Regions from separate parts of the Noviherbaspirillum phoenicis genome, predicted to be linked through region 2. Evidence: predicted binding sites of a transcription regulator. Region 2 holds the regulator's gene; the other holds the start of a gene.
What was found. Region 2 encodes NrdR, which represses ribonucleotide reductase genes. Its sites were predicted from a motif close to CACNANATNTNGTG; they were not measured.
Positions count from the first base shown of each region.

Region 1: ABC383_RS10330 (ribonucleoside-diphosphate reductase subunit alpha) is a predicted target of NrdR. The motif match lies at 2,287-2,300, and genes of this name have one in related genera.

Region 1 covers NZ_JBDFLX010000001.1:2,286,435-2,294,120, reverse strand. The annotation lists gene ABC383_RS10345 (sensor histidine kinase) at 1-134, shown strand, start outside; gene ABC383_RS10340 (sigma-54-dependent transcriptional regulator) at 140-1,579, shown strand; gene ampD (1,6-anhydro-N-acetylmuramyl-L-alanine amidase AmpD) at 1,572-2,195, shown strand; gene ABC383_RS10330 (ribonucleoside-diphosphate reductase subunit alpha) at 2,569-5,409, shown strand; partial or broken gene ABC383_RS10325 (IS481 family transposase) at 5,897-7,032, shown strand; gene ABC383_RS10320 (hypothetical protein) at 7,459-7,686, shown strand, end outside.
Region 2 covers NZ_JBDFLX010000001.1:2,459,805-2,467,490, forward strand. The annotation lists gene ABC383_RS11095 (PilW family protein) at 1-151, opposite strand, end outside; gene ABC383_RS11100 (prepilin-type N-terminal cleavage/methylation domain-containing protein) at 148-573, opposite strand; gene nrdR (transcriptional regulator NrdR) at 783-1,253, opposite strand; gene glyA (serine hydroxymethyltransferase) at 1,362-2,609, opposite strand; ZMP/ZTP riboswitch at 2,709-2,813, opposite strand; gene ABC383_RS11115 (SDR family NAD(P)-dependent oxidoreductase) at 2,943-3,692, shown strand; gene ybgC (tol-pal system-associated acyl-CoA thioesterase) at 3,753-4,178, shown strand; gene tolQ (protein TolQ) at 4,273-4,971, shown strand; gene ABC383_RS11130 (ExbD/TolR family protein) at 4,971-5,402, shown strand; gene tolA (cell envelope integrity protein TolA) at 5,419-6,495, shown strand; gene tolB (Tol-Pal system beta propeller repeat protein TolB) at 6,499-7,686, shown strand, end outside.

The DNA.
Region 1 (7,686 bases), 170 kb from region 2:
TGTACGTGGCGCGCGAACTCTGCATGAACAATGGCGCCATGCTCGACTATGAATACCGCAGCGATGCCTGGAACCAGGCGCCGGCCCAGGCCAGCGGCCGCTTTGTGATTACCCTAGCCACTCCCGACGCCTGAACGCCATGCCACCTCCCCGCATATTAATCGTCGACGATGAAGCAGACCTGCGCGAACTGCTCGACATCACCTTTTTGAAAATGGGGCTGGACAGCGACTGCGCCGCCACATTGGCCGAAGCCAGAACTTATCTGACGCGCCATGCCTATGCGATGGTGCTGACCGACATGCGCCTGCCCGATGGCCTGGGCATCGAACTGGTGCGCGAGGTCGCAGCCAGTTACCGCAATACGCCGATCGCCGTGATCACCGCTTTCGGCAGCGCCGACAATGCGGTGGCGGCGCTGAAGGCGGGCGCCTTCGATTACCTGTCCAAGCCGGTGGCGCTGGACCAGCTGCGGGTCATGGTGCAGTCGGCCCTGAAACTGACGCCGTCGCCGGCAACGATCCCGGCTGCCGCGCCGTCTGCCGCGTCGGGTCCGGCATTGCGGCTCCTGGGCGAATCGGAGGCGCTGCGCAACGTGCGCACCCAGATCGTGCGGCTGGCGCGCAGCATGGCGCCGGTGGCCATTACCGGCGAATCCGGCTCGGGCAAGGAACTGGCGGCGCGCGACATCCATGCGCAGAGCGCGCGGGCCGACAAGCCGTTCGTCGCGGTCAACTGCGGCGCCATTCCGGAAGCGCTGATGGAGGCCGAGTTCTTCGGCTACCGCAAGGGCGCGTTCACCGGCGCCGCCGAGGACCGCGACGGCTTCTTCCAGGCGGCCAATGGCGGCACGCTGATGCTCGACGAGGTGGCCGACCTGCCGCTGCCGATGCAGGTCAAGCTGCTGCGCGCCATCCAGGAGCGGCGGGTGCGCAAGGTCGGCTCGACGGTGGAAGAGCCGGTGGATGTGCGCCTGATCAGCGCAACCCATCAGAACCTGGCTGCCTGCGTCGAGGCCGGCAAGTTCCGGCAGGACCTGTATTACCGGCTCAATGTGATTGAACTGAGTCTGCCGCCGCTGCGTGAGCGCAAGGACGATATCGGCCTGCTGGCCGAAGCGGTGCTGCAGCGCCTGACGGGTTCGACGCGGACCAGGCTGTCCGCCGCCGCGCTGGATGCGCTGCTGGCACACAGTTTTCCGGGAAACGTGCGCGAACTGGAAAATGTGCTGGAGCGCGCGCTGGCCTTTGCCGGCGGCGACACGATAGAGCTCCAGGATTTGGCCCTGAAGCCGGCGACGCCCGCGGCCGCGCCGCCTGCTGCCGCGGCGCCGCAGGTCGAGGCCGCGCCTGCAGAACCAGCCGCACCGACGCAGGCGATGCCATCGGAAACTTGGCCGCCGCCGGCGACGCTGGCCGGCTCTCTGCCCGATCATCTCGACAAGGTGGAGCGTGCGCTGATCCAGGAAACGCTAATGCGCACGGCCAACAATCAGGCGCAGGCCGCCAGCCTGCTCGGACTGACGCTGCGCCAGCTAAGGTATCGGATGCAACGACTGGAGATCGGCGAGGATGAATGAGACCGCGCCATGGAAGGGCATGACGCCATTGTCCACGTTATCGATCGACCCGGACGGCTGGTGCCCGCAGGCGCGGCGCCTGCCATCGCCGAACTGCGATGCCCGTCCGCCCGGCGTGTTGCCGGAATTGCTGGTGATTCATAACATCAGCCTGCCGCCGGACCAGTTTGGCGGTCCGTATATCGATGGCTTGTTTACCAACACCCTCGACCATGCGGTCCACCCGTATTTCGACCAGTTGCGGCCCCTGCGGGTGTCGGCCCATTTCCTGATCGACCGGCATGGGCTGGTGACGCAATTCGTCGCGGCCAGCGCGCGGGCCTGGCATGCCGGCGTATCCAGCTTCGAAGGGCGGGAGAAGTGCAATGATTTTTCGATCGGCATCGAACTCGAAGGCAGCGACTTCGTGCCGTTCGAGGCGGCGCAATATGACAGCCTGGCGGCGCTGACCCTGGCGCTGCGGCAGCGCTATGGCCTGCGGGCCGTAGCGGGGCATGAGCATATCGCGCCGGGCCGCAAGACCGATCCGGGGCCGTTTTTCGATTGGCCGCGTTACCGGCAGGCATGTTCGGGGGCAGGCGATGCGCCGGCCCTTCGCTTCGCGATGCTGGCCTGAAAGTCAAATTTTTTTACGCCGGAACGTTGGGAAAACGCTATTGCATGTGTGCGCCCAACGCACTAGAATTAGTGCCTACTGCGTCAACCATCACTATATATAGTGTTTCATCTTTGGTGCAGATGGTGCGCTGCCATGGTGCCGATCCCGATGCGAGATCGTGCGCCTGAAGCCGGCGGTGGCCTTTCCGGCAGTGATTTCCCTCTTCCGGAGCCCGTGCGACAGCGGTATGCCGCGCACGACAGACAGATCACCAAAACGCCCAGTCAACAATATCGATTCAGGAGGCCTCGTGTACTCATCCCAGGAAATTTCCAGCAAGACAGGCGTAGATGCGCCTGTCAATCCATCCCTGTCCGCCGTTGCAGGCGTGATGCCTGCCAGCAATGCTTCGGCGGATTACCGGATCCTGCGTCGCAACGGTGCGGTCGTTGGCTTCGAGCCCTCCAAAATCTCTATCGCGATGACCAAGGCGTTTCTGGCGGTCAATGGCGGCCATGGCGCCGCCTCCGCCCGCGTGCGTGAGCTGGTCGAGCAACTGACCGACAGCGTCGTGGCTGCGCTGATGCGCCGCCAGCCCGCCGGCGGCACCTTTCATATAGAGGACGTGCAAGACCAGGTGGAACTGGCGCTGATGCGTTCCGGCGAGCATGACGTCGCCCGTGCCTACGTGCTGTACCGCGCCAAGCGCATGGAAGAGCGCGCGCAGCAGCAGGCTGCCCGTGCCGCCGTGCCTGGCGCGCCGCAGTTGCATGTAGTCGAAAACGGCCAGCGTCGCCTGCTGGACATGGAACAGGTCCGCACCCTGATCACCGCCGCCTGCATCGGGCTGGAAAAGCATGTCGACGCCGACGCCATCCTGGCCGAGACGGTAAAGAACCTGTATGACGGCGTGCCCGTGGAAGAACTGCACAAGTCGGCCATCCTGGCGGCCCGCGCGCTGATGGAAACGGATCCGGCCTACAGCCTGGTTACCGCGCGCCTGCTGATGCACACCATCCGCAAGGAAGTGTTCGGCCAGGAAGTCGCGCAGGCCGACGCTGCCGCCCACTACCTGCATTATTTCCCGCGCTTCATCCAGAAGGGCATCGAAGCCGAACTGCTCGACACCAAGCTGGCCGAGTTCGACCTCGACCGCCTGGCCAAGGCCATCAAGCCCGAGCGCGACCTGCAATTCGGCTACATCGGCCTGCAGACGCTGTATGACCGCTACTTCCTGCATATCCGCGACGTGCGCATCGAAATGCCGCAGGCCTTCTACATGCGCGTGGCCATGGGCCTGTCGCTGAATGAAGCCAGGCGCGAAGAGCGCGCCATCGAGTTCTACAACCTGCTGTCGTCGTTCGACTTCATGAGCTCGACCCCGACCCTGTTCAACTCCGGCACGCTGCGCTCGCAGCTGTCTTCCTGCTACCTGACCACGGTGTCGGACGATCTCGAGGGCATTTACGACGCGATCAAGGACAATGCGCTACTGGCCAAGTTTGCCGGCGGCCTGGGCAATGACTGGACCCCGGTGCGCGCGCTGGGCGCCCACATCAAGGGCACCAATGGCAAGAGCCAGGGCGTGGTGCCATTCCTGAAAGTGGTCAACGACACCGCGGTGGCGGTGAACCAGGGCGGCAAGCGCAAGGGCGCGGTCTGCGCCTATCTGGAAACCTGGCACATGGACATCGAGGAATTCCTCGACCTGCGCAAGAACACCGGCGACGACCGCCGCCGCACCCACGACATGAACACCGCGAACTGGATTCCCGACCTGTTCATGAAGCGCGTGATGGAAAAGGGCGAATGGACGCTGTTTTCGCCGAGCGACGTGCCCGACCTGCACGACAAGGTCGGCCGCGCTTTCGAGCAGGCCTACCTCGGCTACGAAGCCCGTGCCGCCAGCGGCGAACTGCGCCTGTTCAAGAAGGTGCAGGCGCTGGACCTGTGGCGCAAGATGCTGTCGATGCTGTTTGAAACCGGCCATCCCTGGATCACCTTCAAGGATCCCTGCAACATCCGTTCGCCGCAGCAACACGTGGGCGTAGTGCACAGCTCGAACCTCTGCACCGAGATCACGCTCAACACCAACGATTCCGAGATCGCGGTCTGCAACCTGGGCTCGGTCAACCTGCCGGCGCACATGAAGAACGGCCAGCTCGACCATGCCAAGCTGCAGCAGACCATCCGCACGGCGATGCGCATGCTGGATAACGTGATCGACATCAACTACTACGCGGTGAACAAGGCGCGCGACTCCAACATGCGCCATCGCCCGGTTGGTCTGGGCATCATGGGCTTCCAGGACTGCCTGCACATGATGCGGGTGCCGTATGCCTCCAATGCGGCGGTGGATTTCGCCGACCGTTCGATGGAAGCGGTCTGCTACTACGCCTACTATGCATCGACCGAACTGGCTGAAGAGCGCGGACGCTACAGCTCCTACCAGGGCTCGCTGTGGGACCGCGGCATCCTGCCGCAGGATTCGCTGAAGCTGCTGGCTGAAGAGCGCGGCGGCTATCTGGAAGTCGACGGCAGCTCCACCATGGACTGGAGCGCGCTGCGCGGCCGCATCGCCCAGCACGGCATGCGCAATTCCAACTGCGTGGCGATTGCGCCGACGGCGACGATTTCCAACATCATCGGCGTGTCGGCATGCATCGAGCCGACCTACCAGAACCTGTATGTGAAGTCCAACCTGTCGGGCGAGTTCACCGAGATCAACGAACACCTGGTGCGCGACCTGAAGGCACGCGGCCTGTGGGATGAAGTGATGGTCTCCGACCTGAAATATTTCGACGGCAGCCTGGCCCGCATCGACCGCATTCCGCAGGACCTGCGCGAGCTGTATGCCACCGCGTTCGAGGTCGAGCCGAAGTGGCTGGTGGAAGCGGCATCGCGTCGCCAGAAGTGGATCGACCAAGCGCAGTCGCTCAATATCTACATGGCAGGCGCCTCGGGCAAGAAGCTGGACGAAACCTACAAGCTGGCATGGCTGCGTGGCCTGAAAACCACCTACTACCTGCGCACCATCGGCGCGACGCACACCGAGAAGTCGACCACCCGCACCGGCGCGCTGAACGCGGTCAACAGCGACGGTGGCGCCAGCGGCGGCCTGATGTCGCATGCAGCGGCGGCAGCGGCGATGGCAACGCAGGAACCGGAAGGCCCGGCCTGCATGCTGCGCCCTGGCGACGATGGTTTCGAGGAATGCGAAGCCTGCCAGTAATACTTGCGGCGAAGGCCTGACAAGGGCCTTCGTCCCGCCTGCCACGCCCCCTGTTTCACCGAGGCATAGCCTTGGATGAAATCGGGGGCGTTTTCTTTTGTGGGTTTATGGAAATGGGGTATGAACGCAGTTGCAGTTGCAGTTGCTTTTGACGTACGCGCAGCGACAGTTGCCGTTGCCGTTGCCGTTGCTTTTGAAGTTGCCGTTGCAGTGAAGTCCCGTTGAGCGCGCCGTGACGTCGGTGCGTGGAGCGGGAAAAGGTGCGGCGTCTGTCTGAGTCAAGCGTAGCTTGGCGAGTTTAGCCGCGCCCCGCTCCATGCATCGACGGCACGGGGACCCTCGCGTAGCGAGGGCGCGATCACCGGGTCGCCTTTTTTTGCCTACTTTTTTTGGCGAAGTGTATAGACCGGGGACATAGTGAACATGTGTACGAGGACATGGTGAACACTTTTGAGCATGATGCAGGATTGCTCAAAGGAACATCAAAATGCCCTGGTCACCGAGAGATGTCATGAGTCTTCGTCAAGAATTTGTGCTGCTGGCGCAGCAGCCCGATGCCAATATCCGTGAACTATGCCGACGCTTCGCTATCAGCCCGGCAACCGCCTACAAGCTGCTCAAGCGGTATACCCAGCATGGCCTGGCCGGCCTGGCTGACCGATCACGCCGCCCGCAAACCTCGCCGGGCCGCACGCCAGCCGACATGGAGCACGCCATCGTGACACTGCGCCAGGCGCATCCGGCCTGGGGCGGACGCAAGATCTCTGCACGCCTTGCCGAGCTGGGCCATGCCGACGTGCCGCCACCAAGCACGGTAACGTCGATCCTGCATCGCCATGGCCTGATCAGCCAGGCCGCCAGTGCCGCCGCCGCGCCCTGGCTGCGCTTCGAACATGACCAACCCAACGCGCTCTGGCAGATCGACTTCAAGGGCCATTTCGAGACCCCGGCCGGTACCTGCCATCCGCTCACGCTGCTGGACGATCACTCCCGCTATAACCTGCTGCTCTGCGCCTGCGGCCGCACCCATACGGGCGCGGTGCAGGAGGCGCTGGCCAGCTCATTTCGCTGGTATGGGCTGCCGGTACGCATCAATGCTGACAATGGCCCGCCCTGGGGAGTCCGCGTGCGCCAGAGCATGGCTTGACCGAGCTAACCATCTGGCTGCTGCGCCTGGGCATCAGTGTGAGCCATAGCCGGCCGCATCATCCCCAGACCAATGGCAAGCTCGAGCGTTTCCATCGCGCGTTGAAAGCCGAGGTGCTCAATGGACGCAGCTTTGAGAACTTGCAACAGGCCCAGATGGCGTTTGACCGCTGGCGTGCCGTCTACAACCAGGAGCGTCCCCATGAAGGGATTGGCATGGCCGTTCCGCTGTCGTGCTACCGCCCCAGCCAGCGGCCATTCCCGACCACGCTGCCCAGCATTGAGTATGGTCCCGATGACGAGGTGGTTACGGTGAAGTGGGACGGCAAGGTCGATTTCAAGGGGAAACGGTGGAAGGTATCGAACGCGTTGACGGGCTTGCCGATCGCCTTGCGGCCCGATCCTGCGCAGGATGGCTGCTACGACGTGTACTTCTGCCATCAACGGTTTAAGCGGCTGGATTTGCGGCTGCTATGATCTGCAAATGTGTTCACCATGTCCTCGTACATGTGTTTAACATGTCCCCGGTCTATACAGCGAAGCAAAAAAAGTAGGTCGCCCGCCGGGGCGAACACCCGGCCTGGTCATGACGACAGTGCAATCGTTTTGCTTCACCAGGAGGAAGGCGTCACTGCGAAGCAGCAGTTGCTTTTGAAGTTGAAGTTTCAATACGAACGTCAACAACAACACCGACAGTGCTGCCCGTGCGTTGCCGGGTGACGCAAGGCGGCTGCACTGCCGTGGAGACAAGCCGGGAGTCCGTCCCGGCAGCCGGGTCACTTTTTTTGCTTCGCCAAAAAAAGTAACCAAAAAAAGGCGACCCGGTGATCGCGCCCCGCTGGCGCGGGGTTCCCGTGTCAGCGGTACCCGGAGCGGGGCGCGGCTAAACTCGCCAAGCTGCGCTTGACTCAGACAGACGCCGCACCTTTTCCCGCTCCGGGCACCGCTGACACGGCGCGCTCAACGGGACTTCACTGCAACTGCAACGGCCACTGCAAAAGCAACGGCAACGGCAACGGCAACGGCAACGGCAACGGCAACCGCAACTGTCGCTACGCGCACGTCAAAGACAATCGCCACGACTACTGCAGAAGCAACGGCTTCAACCCGTTCAACAACGCCCGGATACCC
Region 2 (7,686 bases):
GCCGGGCTCGATCATCATGCAGCAGGTAGGCGGCGCGTACAGCCAGCAGCAGGGAGATCGCGGCCAGCACCAGCATCATGCCGATCGCCAGCGCCACCATCAGTTCGGGCAGGGACAAACCGGCCGCATGCCGGCGCGGCGCGCGCTTCATGGCTGCGCCGGCGCAACGACGATCACCACGCCCGGATGCGGCACGGCGCCGTCGGCCCCGCTGCGCCAGCCCAGCTTGACCACCTGCGGGCCGGGCGGCTCGCCGCCGCAGGCCCATCGATAGGCGCCGGCCGCCTCATCCCAGGGCGAGGCATCCTGGCAGATCAGCGCCCGGCCGGCGGGAAGCGCCGCGGCAACCCGGGCCTGCCAGGCTGCCTGTTCGGCCGCATCGGGCGCTGCGCCGGCGCGCAGGCGTTCAGCCATGTCGACCGCCAGCTGCATTGCCACGCCATGCAGCGCGGACTGCCGAGTGGCATGCAGCGAACGCCATTGCAGTTCAAGCAGGCTCAGTGCACCCAGCGACATCAGGCACAGCACGATCAGCACTTCGATCAGGGTAAAGCCGCGCGCAGTATTTCCCATGGTCGCAAACTCCGGCAATAGCCCGCCAGCCGCAGGAGCGGCGGGACGGGACATGCGAGACGAAAGGCGTGGGCAGTGTTCTTGCGACCGTCCGGCTCAGGCTGGACAGATCAGGCGAACACCGTTCCGGACTGCGACCCGATGGGCACGCGCAGCGAGACAGGCGGACAGACAACCGACTTCTGTGTATGGACTTTTGAGGCTACGGACTATTTCTGGGGCTTCTTGCGGTCGGGGTCGATTTCCGCGATCACATCGCGGAATTCGGCGACATCCTGAAAACTGCGGTACACCGAAGCGAAGCGTATGTAGGCAATCTTGTCCAAACGCTGCAATTCGGCCATGACGAGTTCGCCGACCTGGCCGGACGGAATTTCGCGCTGGCCGCTGGAACGCAGCTTTTCCTCGATGTGCTGGATCGCGGTGTCCACCGCGTCGGCCGGCACCGGCCGCTTGCGCAGGGCCAGCATCATCGAGGCGCGCAGCTTGGATGGTTCAAAATTGGTGCGGCTGCCGTTTTTCTTGACGATGACCGGCATTGCCAGTTCCACCCGTTCATAGGTGGTGAAGCGCTTTTCGCAGTAATTGCAGCGACGCCTGCGGCGGATGCTGTCGCCTTCCTCGGACACCCGGGTGTCGAGGACTTGCGTGTCTTCGTGCTGGCAGAAAGGACATTTCATGAGCGGGCACCGGAAGCGACAGCCATTGGAGAATGGGCAACGAGTATAAGGGCCGCCTGTCGGCTCGTGCAACCGGCAGGCGGGATGCGCCGCGATGGCGCCCGGCGATTACGCCGCGTAGACCGGGAAGGCGTCGGTCAGCTTCTTCACCTCGGCCTTGACGCGATCGATGGTGGCGGCGTCATGCGGATTGTCGAGCACGTCGGCGATCAGGTTGCCGACCTTGACTGCCTCGGCCTCGCCGAAGCCGCGGGTGGTCATCGCCGGGCTGCCCAGGCGGATGCCGGAAGTGACGAATGGCTTTTCCGGGTCGTTCGGGATCGCGTTCTTGTTGCAGGTGATGTGGGCCGAACCGAGGATGGCTTCGGCTTCCTTGCCGGTGATTTTCTTGGCGCGCAGGTCGACCAGCATCACGTGCGACTCGGTGCGACCGGAGACGATGCGCAGGCCGCGCTCGATCAGCGTGTTGGCCAGCGCCGCGGCATTCTTCACCACCTGCTGCTGGTAGGTCTTGAATTCCGGGCTCAGCGCCTCCTTGAACGCCACCGCCTTGCCGGCGATGACATGCATCAGCGGGCCGCCCTGGATGCCGGGGAAGATCGCCGAATTGATGGCCTTCTCGTGCTCGGCCTTCATCAGGATCACGCCGCCGCGCGGGCCGCGCAGCGACTTGTGGGTGGTGGAGGTCACGAAATCGGCATGCGGCACCGGGTTCGGGTACACGCCGGCGGCGATCAGGCCGGCATAGTGGGCCATGTCGACCATGAAGTAGGCGCCGACTTCCTTCGCGATTTTCGCGAAGCGCTCGAAATCGATGCGCAGCGCGTAGGCGGAAGCGCCGGCGATGATCATTTTCGGCTTGTGCTCGCGGGCCAGCCGCTCCATGGCTTCATAGTCGATCTCTTCCTTCTCGTCCAGGCCGTAGGACACGACGTTGAACCATTTGCCGGACATGTTCAGCGCCATGCCGTGGGTCAGGTGGCCGCCTTCGGCCAGCGACATGCCCATGATGGTGTCGCCGGGCTTCAACATCGCGAAGAACACGCCCTGGTTGGCCTGGGAGCCGGAATTGGGCTGGACGTTGGCGGCTTCGGCGCCGAACAGCTCCTTCAGGCGGTTGATGGCCAGGGTCTCGGCCACGTCCACGTACTCGCAGCCGCCGTAGTAGCGCTTGCCGGGATAGCCTTCCGCATACTTGTTGGTGAGCTGGCTGCCCTGGGCTTCCATCACCGCGGGCGAGGTGTAGTTTTCGGAGGCGATCAGCTCGATATGTTCCTGCTGGCGGGTGTTTTCGAGCTGGATGGCGGACCAGAGTTCAGGATCGACTTTGGCGATGGTGTGGTCTTTGGCAAACATGGAGTACTCCAATCGATGGGGACGGACAGCAACGATGCGATGGGATGAAGGCCAGCCGGAATGCAGGGGGAATGACGGCAGCCTCAATCTACTTACCATCTTGGCTGCCCAGGCGCACGGCTGTTGAAATCTCACGCTTCCCGGTGGATGCCCACCTTGCGCCGGATGCAGAGTTCCGGCTTTTCGCCAGTCACGTGAGACGAAATGGTCCGCGCATTGTAGATTAACGGCCCATTTTGAGCAAGATTGGTGCGCCGCCGCACCTGCGGCTGCTTACCCTTTCAGCTACAATTTCCGCTTTTCGGTTCGTTCATCCACCGTTTAGGAATTTCCATGATTGTTCTGGTTACTGGCGCAACCGCCGGCTTTGGCGCCGAAATGGCCCGTAAATTCGTGGCCCATGGCCACAGGGTGATCGCGGCCGGCCGCCGCAGGGAACGCCTGGACGCGCTCGCCGGCGAACTGGGCGCGGCGCTGCTGCCGGTCGAAATGGATGTGACCAGCAAAGACTCCATCGACGCCGCGCTGGCCGCGCTGCCGGCGGACTGGAAAGAGATCGACGTGCTGGTCAACAATGCCGGCCTGGCGCTGGGCGTGGAGCCGGCGCACAACGCCTCGCTGGACGAGTGGGAAACCATGATAGACACCAACTGCAAGGGCCTGGTGACGATGACGCGGCGCGTGCTGCCGCAGATGGTGGCGCGCGGCAGCGGCCTGATCATCAACATCGGTTCGGTGGCCGGCGGCTATCCCTACCCCGGCGGTAATGTCTACGGCGCCACCAAGGCCTTCGTCGACCAGTTCACGCTGAACCTGCGCGCCGACCTGGTCGGCACCGGCGTACGCGCGACCAATATCGCGCCCGGCCTGTGCGGCGGCACCGAGTTTTCCAATGTGCGCTTCCGCGGCGACGATGCCGCCGCCGCCAAGGTGTACGAAGGCACCGAGCCGCTCACCGCCGCCGACATCGCCGAAACCGCTTACTGGATCGCCACGCTGCCCAGGCATGTGAATATCAACATGATCGAGATGATGCCGACTTGCCAGGGCTTTTCGGCATTTACCGTCAAACGCAAGCAGTAGTAGAATGTTTGCGCCGCAACATAGGCGCATTTCACAAGGGAAAGTTCTGAAAGTCGTTCGATGACCGCAGCACAGTTCACCTGGACGATACGCGTCTATTACGAAGATACCGACACGGGCGGCATTGTTTTCTATGCCAATTACCTGAAGTTCTTTGAACGGGCGCGTACCGAATGGCTGCGCGCGGCTGGTGTGGAACAGCAACAACTGGCGCAGTCCCATGGCGTGATGTTTGTTGTGCGCAGCACCGCAGTGGACTACCATGCGCCGGCGCGGCTGGATGATGAATTGACGATCAGCGTGAAGGTGGAGCGGCTGGGCCGCGCGTCGGTGCAGTTTTTCCAGGAAGCCTGGCGCGCCACGCCGGCCGGGCCCGAACTGCTCAGCACCGGCCGGATCAAGGTCGGCTGCGTTGACACCAATACCCTGCGCCCCGGCGCGATACCGGCGCAAGTATATGACCGGATCACGGACGACGCCGCATGACCGACTCCGCCAGTGCCGCCTTCAACGCCATGTGCCGTGTTGAACAGCGCCGCGCCTAACCAGACTGAATTCGTTTTACCGACAAGCCGATTCCATGACTCCCACCGCAGACCTGTCTTTTCTCCACCTGATTTCCAACGCATCGATTCTGGTGCAGCTCGTGATGGCGCTGCTGCTGGCCGTCTCGGCAATGAGCTGGACCTACATCTTTCGCAAGATGTTCGCGATCCGCAACGCCCGCGCCCAGACCGATGAATTCGAGCGGCTGTTCTGGTCGGGCGGCAATCTCGACGCGCTGTACCAGGACGCCACCTCGTCGCGCCGGCAGTACAAGAACGACAGCGGCGCGCTGGAGCGCATCTTCGAATCCGGCATGAGCGAGTTCAACAAGGCGCGCGCGATCGGCTCGCGGGCCGATGCCCAGGGCGCCGGCCCGCTGGAAGGCGCCCGCCGCGCGATGCGCGCGGCCTACCAGCGCGAGATGGATGCGCTGGAATCGCACCTGGCCTTCCTGGCTTCGGTCGGTTCGGTCTCGCCCTACGTCGGCCTGTTCGGCACGGTGTGGGGCATCATGAATGCCTTCCGCGGCCTGGGCAATGTGCAGCAGGCCACGTTGGCGACCGTCGCGCCGGGCATCGCCGAAGCACTGATCGCCACCGCGATCGGCCTGTTCGCGGCGATTCCGGCGGTAGTGGCCTACAACCGCTATTCCCATGACATCGACCGCCTGGCGATCCGCTTCGAAACCTTCATCGAAGAGTTTTCCAACATTCTGCAAAGGCAGGCGCGCTGATGGCCAATTCAAGCATGCGCGGCGGCCGTTCGCGCAAGTTCAAGTCCGAGATCAACGTCGTGCCGTATATCGACGTGATGCTGGTGCTGCTGGTGATCTTCATGGCCGCCGCGCCCATGGTGAACCCGAGCGTCATCAACCTGCCCACCGCCGGCAAGTCGGCGCTGCCGCCGCCGGAGTACATCCAGATCTCGCTGAAGCCGGACGAGGCGGCCAGTATCGGCATCACCGGAGGAAAGAGCGCGGGCTCGCAGCAGACCGTGTCGAGCCGGGCCGAACTGGTGCGGCGCCTGAAGGCGATGCATGCCGAGAATCCGGAGACGGCGATCATGATCGCCGCCGACAAGAACATCAAATACGATGAAGTGATCCAGATGGTGTCCGAGGCCAAGAAGATCGGTTTCGAGCGCGTCGGCCTGGCCACCCGCTAACACTGTCAACACGTCCATGAACGACAAGGCAACGCCCTATACCATCCCCAAGGAACCCGGCGGCGGCCGCGCATTCGCGCTGGCGGTGCTGGTGCATCTGGCGCTGGTGGCGCTGTTATGGATAGGCGTGCGCTGGCAAAACGAGACGCCGGTGGCGGTCGAGGCGGAGATCTGGAACCCGCAGGCACAGCAGGCCGCGCCCAAGCCGCAACCGGAGCCGGAACCCGAACAGCCGCCACCGCCGCCGCCGCAACCGGCGCCGCGCGTGGCGGAAGCGCCCAAGCCGACGCCGGCGCCGGCGGTTGAAAAGCCGGTGGAGAAACCGGTGCCGAATCCCGACATCGCGCTGGAACAGGAAAGGAAGAAGCGTCTCGAGAAAGAGCGCCGCCTGGAAGAGGAGCGCGAGGAACGCGAGGAACAGAAGAAGCTGGCGCTGAAGAAGGAAAAGGAACAGGAGCAGGCCCGCAAGAAGGAACTGGCCAAGGCCGAAGCCGAAAAGGAAAAGCGCCTGGAAGCGGAAAAGGAACGCCGCGCCGAAGCCGAGCGCGAGCGCAAGCTGCAGGCCGAAGCCGAGAAGAAGCGCGCCGCCGAGGAAGAAAAGAAGCGCGTTGCCGAGGAAGAGAAGAAGCGCGAACTGGCTGAGGCCGAGAAGAAGCGCAAGCTGGCGGAAGCCGAGAAGAAGAAACGCGCCGAAGCCGCCGCGGAAGCGGCCGCGGCGGAACAGCGACGCCTGGAGGACCTATCGCGCATGACGGCGCAGGCCACCGGCTCCGGCGGCAGCGGCCAGGCAGCGAAATCGCAGGGCGCATCGCGGGCAGATGCCGGCTATGCGGCCAAGGTTGGCGGCAAGATCCGCTCCAACACCGTGTTCAATGTGCCGGACGAGCTGTCCAACAACCCGGCTGTCGAGTACTCGGTCGACCTGCTGCCGGACGGCTCGGTGCGCAGCATCCGCAAGATCAAGAGCTCGGGCGTGCCCGGCTTCGACGAGGCGGTCAAGCGCGCCATCGAGAAGTCGCAGCCCTTCCCGCCCGACAGTTCCGGACGTGCGCCGTCGGGCTTCACCGTCTCCCACAAACCGAAGGACCAGTAAGCCATGATCAAGAAATTACTCGTACACGCGGTCGCTGTGGCTGCCCTGCTCACCGGCGCGACGACCCAGGTGCACGCCCAGTTGCGGGTGGAAATCGCCGGTGTCGGCGCGCAGCAGATCCCGATCGCCGTGGCCGGTTTTGCTGATGAAGGCATCGCGCCGCAGCAGGTCAGCGCCATCATCAAGGCCGATCTCGAACGCAGCGGCATGTTCAAGGTGATGGATGCCGGCGTGATGTCGGATGCCGCCCAGATCAACTACGGCGAATGGAAGTCGCGCGGCGCCGAGGCGCTGGTGGTGGGCAGCGTGCAGCGCCTGGCCGACGGCCGCTTCGATGTGCGCTATCGCCTGCTCGACACCCTGAAGTCCAGCCAGCTGTCCGCGCTGGCCCTGGCCGCGCAGCCGCAGTTCACCCGCGTGACCGGCCACAAGATTGCCGACGACATCTATGAAAAGCTGGTCGGCGTGCGCGGCGCCTTCGCCACCCGGGTCGCCTATGTGACCAAGGTCGGCAATGAATACCGGCTGGAAGTGGCCGACGCCGACGGCGAAGGCGTGAACGTGGCGCTGCGCTCGAACGAGCCCATCATCTCGCCGGCCTGGTCGCCGGACGGCACCCGGGTTGCCTATGTGTCGTTTGAGAACAAGAAGCCGGTGGTCTACGTGCAGAACCTGGTGACCCGCCAGCGCACCGTGGTGGCCAACTTCAAGGGCAGCAACTCGGCGCCGTCCTGGTCGCCGGACGGCAGCAAGATCGCGATCGCGCTGGCGCGCAACGGCCTGACCCAGGTCTATACCGTCAATGCCGACGGCAGCAACCTGCAGCGCCTGACCAATACCGACGGCATCGACACCGAGCCGCAATTCTCGGCCGACGGCAAGTCGATCTATTTCACCAGCGACCGCAGCGGCGGTCCGCAGATCTACCGCATGCCTGCCACTGGCGGCAATGCGCAGCGGGTAACCTTCACCGGCAGTTACAACATCAGTCCGCGCATCTCGCCGGACGGCAAGTCGCTAGCCTATATCTCGCGCCGCGACGGCCGTTTCCAGCTGTATGTGCTGGACCTGTCCAACAACCAGGAACTGCGCCTGTCGGATACCACCAAGGATGAATCGCCCAGCTTCTCGCCCAACGGTAAATACATCATGTATGCCACCGAATCGGGCGGACGGCGCGGCACGCTGGCG